DNA from 2 places in the Lactobacillus sp. N54.MGS-719 genome. Region 2 is predicted to be linked to the other one. Evidence: predicted binding sites of a transcription regulator. Region 2 holds the regulator's gene; the other holds the start of a gene.
The links. The regulator LexA, encoded in region 2, represses DNA repair genes until DNA is damaged. The targets are predictions, from matches to a motif close to CNAACANNTGTTNG.
Positions count from the first base shown of each region.

Region 1 (2,414 bases), on a different contig from region 2:
TCAAAGCAGCCAAACTCAAAGTAGCACAACCACTACTAGTAGAACTGAAACTCAAAGTAGCCGTACGCAATCATCAACTACTCAAAGTAGTCAAGCTAATGAACAAAGCAGACAAACACAACAATCATCTGCTGCGCAATCATCAACTACTACCCAAGGTAACGCTGGTGGTAACAACAGCGGTGGCGACAACGGAAACAATGGTAATTAAGGCTTAGGAGAAGTAAAGAATAATGAATTTACCTAATAAACTTACTGTATTTAGAATCTTTTTGATTCCAGTATTTATGTTAATTATAATTTTTGGTGGGGATGCACATACGGTAGCTGCAGGTTACACCGTTTACTGGAGTAGAGTAATTGCTGCGATCGTATTCGCAATTGCTTCAGCAACCGACTGGTTTGACGGTCATATTGCTCGTTCACGTAACATGGTTACTAACTTTGGTAAGTTTGCTGACCCATTGGCAGACAAGATGTTAACTATGACTGCATTTATTTACTTAGTTGACTTAAAGCTTGCTCCAGCATGGGTTGTAGCAATTATCGTTTGCCGTGAATTAGCAGTTACTGGTTTGCGTTTAATCTTGGCAGAAAACAAAGGCCAAGTTTTGGCAGCTAAGATGCCAGGTAAGATTAAGACCACTTGCCAAATGCTTTCAATCATTTTCTTGTTGATTGGTAACTTCTGGTACATTGGTACTATCTTACTTTACTTAGCATTGATCTTTACTATTTACTCAGGTTACGACTACTTCCACCAATCATGGGGCGTATTCAAGGGTTCAATGTAATAGATTATTAATAATTGATTAAAAGAAGCAAGTTTTTGCTTCTTTTTTTATTTTCTCAGAAAAAAATGAGCCTTTTTTGCGTAATAAAAAGTGTGGGGAAAATGATTTGAACATTCGTTTGCATTTTGCTTGCAAATTGGTTGTTGAACAAAGTATAATTATTAAGTACGAAAATTTAGGAGGTAGCAATGGCCAAAGATGAAAAGCAAGCTGCATTAGACGCAGCTCTTAAGAAAATTGAAAAGAACTTTGGAAAAGGTGCCGTTATGCGTATGGGTGAAAAAGCAGATACGCAAATTTCAACAGTGCCAACCGGTTCACTTGCCTTAGATGCCGCTATTGGTGTTGGTGGTTATCCTCGTGGCAGAATTATCGAAATTTATGGTCCAGAATCATCTGGTAAGACTACTGTAGCCCTTCATGCAGTTGCTGAAGTGCAAAAACGTGGCGGAACAGCTGCTTATATCGATGCCGAAAACGCAATGGATCCGGCTTACGCAGAAGCTTTGGGCGTGGACATTGATTCATTGATTCTTTCACAACCTAATACTGGTGAAGAAGGTTTGCAAATTGCCGATACCTTGATTTCCAGTGGTGCGATTGACATTGTGGTAGTTGACTCTGTAGCTGCCTTAGTACCACGTGCCGAAATTGAAGGTGAGATGGGGGATGCTCACGTCGGCTTGCAAGCTCGTTTGATGAGTCAAGCTTTGCGTAAATTATCAGGTACCATTTCTAAGACTAAGACAATTGCGATCTTTATTAACCAGATCCGTGAAAAAGTTGGTGTCATGTTTGGTAACCCTGAAACCACACCAGGTGGTCGAGCACTTAAGTTCTACTCAACTATTCGTCTTGAAGTAAGAAGAGCAGAACAAATTAAGCAATCAGGTGATGTTCTTGGTAACCGCGTTAAGATTAAGGTTGTTAAGAATAAGGTTGCTCCACCATTCAAGGTTGCCGAAGTTGATATCATGTATGGCAAGGGTATTTCACAAAGTGGTGAATTGCTTGATATGGCTACCGACAAGGATATTATTGATAAGGCTGGTTCATGGTACTCATACAAGAATGACCGAATTGGCCAAGGGCGTGAGAATGCCAAGAAGTATCTTGAAGATCACCCAGATATTTATCAAGATATTCAAGAACAGGTTCGTAAGGCTTATGGAATTGACGAAAAGTCAATTGCTGATCGCGAGAATCCTGAAAAGATCAAGGAAAAGCATGAAGAAGCACAACAAAAAGAATCTGATGCCAAAGATGCTGAAAAAACTAAATAATATTAGTCTTTACCTTGGAATTTATTCCAAGGTTTTTTATCATGATTGACATGGACTCATAGGTTCTTTATCATAAAAGTTGTGTGAATAATTCTAAAAAAAGGCGATAGTAATCATGAATACAATAATTATGATTCCCGTCGCAACTGCCATTGTTTCACTTTTGGTGGGTACAGGCATTGGTTATGCAATTCGTAAGCATTCTTGGGAACAAAAGGCCCAGAATGCGCAAAATGATGCAGACCATATTTTGGCTGATGCTAAAGCACAGGTAGCTGCTGCTGAAGCAGAAGTCAACGCACAAAAGCAAGCAGCAGAAGCTGTTAAGCAAAGTGCT
Region 1 covers NZ_LARO01000005.1:61,476-63,889, forward strand. Annotated here, with positions in the region: gene WS44_RS01900 (helix-turn-helix domain-containing protein) at 1-211, shown strand, start outside; gene pgsA (CDP-diacylglycerol--glycerol-3-phosphate 3-phosphatidyltransferase) at 234-794, shown strand; gene recA (recombinase RecA) at 983-2,077, shown strand; gene rny (ribonuclease Y) at 2,193-2,414, shown strand, end outside.
Region 1: a site for LexA is predicted at 902-915, ahead of recA (recombinase RecA). Genes of this name have one in related genera too.

Region 2 (2,414 bases):
CAGCTGCTGTTTTTTACAATCGCAAACTAAGTGATGATATTATTAAAGATTGGAAGGTAATTAAGTCTTATCTAGAAAAGGAAAAATAATGAGTAACGAAACTTTTTTAATACCTATTAGACAAAATAATGATTTGTCTGATGTTGCCTTAAATGAGTTGAGAATGGATTTGGATGAGCATCCCCTAAATCAACGTAAATATACTGAACTTGCATATTTGCCTGGCAACAGCCGCAAGTATAGTTTGAATAGTGTTAAAACGATTGAAAGTCCATTGCGTCATAAGAAGATTTTGTTCTTAGGTTCATCAGTTACTTTTGGCTTTGGTGCCTTAGGTGAATCATTTGTAGATTATTTATGGAAGAAAGACGGAATCGACGCTATTAAAGATGCTGAAAATGGCACGACTTTGGTAGATCAAGATACAAGCTATCATGGTGACTCATACGTTGCCCGTTTTAAGGAAGAGCTTAAAGAAGATAAGCCAGACATGCTTGTCTTGCAACTGTCAACTAATGATGCCAATACCAATCAAAAACTGGGTAAAATCAGTTCAGATGATACTTTTGATACGCAAACCATTATTGGTTCTATTGAGTATATCGTCAATGAAGCACACAAAAAGTGGGATTGTCCTATTTTGATTTATACCAATCCATACTTTGAAAGTAATTTGTATGAACAAATGGTAGATAGTACGCTTGAACTTGCTAAAAAATGGGGAGTTCAAGTACTGGATCTTTATCATAATTCCGAATTTAAAAAGCAAGATTCACTTTATATGGCTGATGAAATCCATCCAACGCGTGCTGGCTATTTAGAGAAATGGATGCCTTTATTTGAAGAGCAACTAAACAATCTTTTGCTAAAAAAATAAGCTAAATTCAATTTAGCTTATTTCGTGAATATTATTAATCAATATTGTTACGGTAAAGGCTAACAACCTTACCCAAAATGCTTACCTTTGGCAAAATGATTGGATCCATAGTATCATTTTCAGGTTGGAGGCGGTAATGACCGTTTTCCTTGTAGAAACGCTTAACTGTGGCTTCATTTTCTTCGGTCATAGCAACAACAATTTCACCGTTGTTAGCTGAATTTTGTTTTCTGACAATGACGCTATCGCCATTAAGAATACCAGCGTTGATCATACTTTCACCGTGAACCTTAAGCATGAAGAGTTCACCAGCATCATTTTCCAAATCTGGTGGAAGTGGGAAGTATTCATCAATGTCCTGTACTGCAAGGATTGGTTGACCTGCGGTAACCACGCCGACAACTGGAATTTCCTTTGGCTTAATGCCAAGGGCATCTTTACCTTCAGGGGTAATTTCTAAGGCACGTGGCTTAGTAGCGTCCTTAATTAATAAGCCCTTGCGCTCAAGACGAGCTAAATGTCCGTGGACAGTTGAAGTTGAAGATAGATTAACTGCGGTACAAATCTCACGCACTGTAGGTGGGAAGCCGCGATGTTCGACAGTGTCATAAATATAGCGTAAAATTTCTAATTGTTTAGTTTCACTGTTTTTCTTAGGCATTTTCATTTTCTCCGTTAATTTTAGTTATTTATTCTTATAAGTAATTTTAACAGAAAAATCAAATAATCTCAAACAAGCGTTCTAAGAATTATACCTTTTTTTTAGTTTAAAAATAAGGTAGACTAATGATTGTCAATGTGAGGTGGATATTATGAATAAAGATATTATGAGTAAAGAAGAAGAAAAAAAGGTAACTGATCGCATTAATGAACTTTACCACAAGAAGGAAAGAGAAGGCTTAACACCTGCAGAGGAACAAGAGCGTAAGGAACTTCATAAGAAATTTATCGCAAACTTCAGAGCTGCTTTTAAGCAAGATGTCGAGGATATGGTAATCATCGATAAGAATGGTAAAGAAGTTACTTCTGAAAGAGCTAAACGCGCTCAAAGAAGAAAAGGTCTTAGAAAAGATTAATTAAGCCTTTTAAAAAAGTGAAAAATTATGTAAGATATTATTGTTAGTTAGATGGAGGATATAATATGAATTTAGGTTTAGCAATATTTTTGATTATTATTGCACTTTTAGTTGGTGCAACAGCAGGTTTTTATGGTGCAAGAGCATACATGAAGAAATACTTTAAGGAAAATCCTCCTATTAGTGAAGATATGATCGTTGCTATGATGTCTCAAATGGGACAAAAACCTTCTAATAAGAAGGTTCATCAAGTAATGAACATGATGAAGCATCAACAAAAGTAATTATTAGATTATTTTGTGGTGTTAAGGCGAAGGATTATTCCTTCGTCTTTTTTGGTGTTCTTTTTAAAGAATGGAGTGAGTAAATGAACATATTTAAAAAACTGGGTTGGTTTTTTAAACAAGAAAGGAAACGTTATATTATCGGAATTACTTTTCTTGCTTTAACCTCTTTAGCCA
Region 2 covers NZ_LARO01000001.1:58,871-61,284, forward strand. Annotated here, with positions in the region: gene WS44_RS00310 (uracil-DNA glycosylase) at 1-89, shown strand, start outside; gene WS44_RS00315 (SGNH/GDSL hydrolase family protein) at 89-877, shown strand; gene lexA (transcriptional repressor LexA) at 912-1,538, opposite strand; gene WS44_RS00325 (DUF896 domain-containing protein) at 1,690-1,953, shown strand; gene WS44_RS00330 (YneF family protein) at 2,019-2,237, shown strand; gene WS44_RS00335 (ABC transporter transmembrane domain-containing protein) at 2,321-2,414, shown strand, end outside.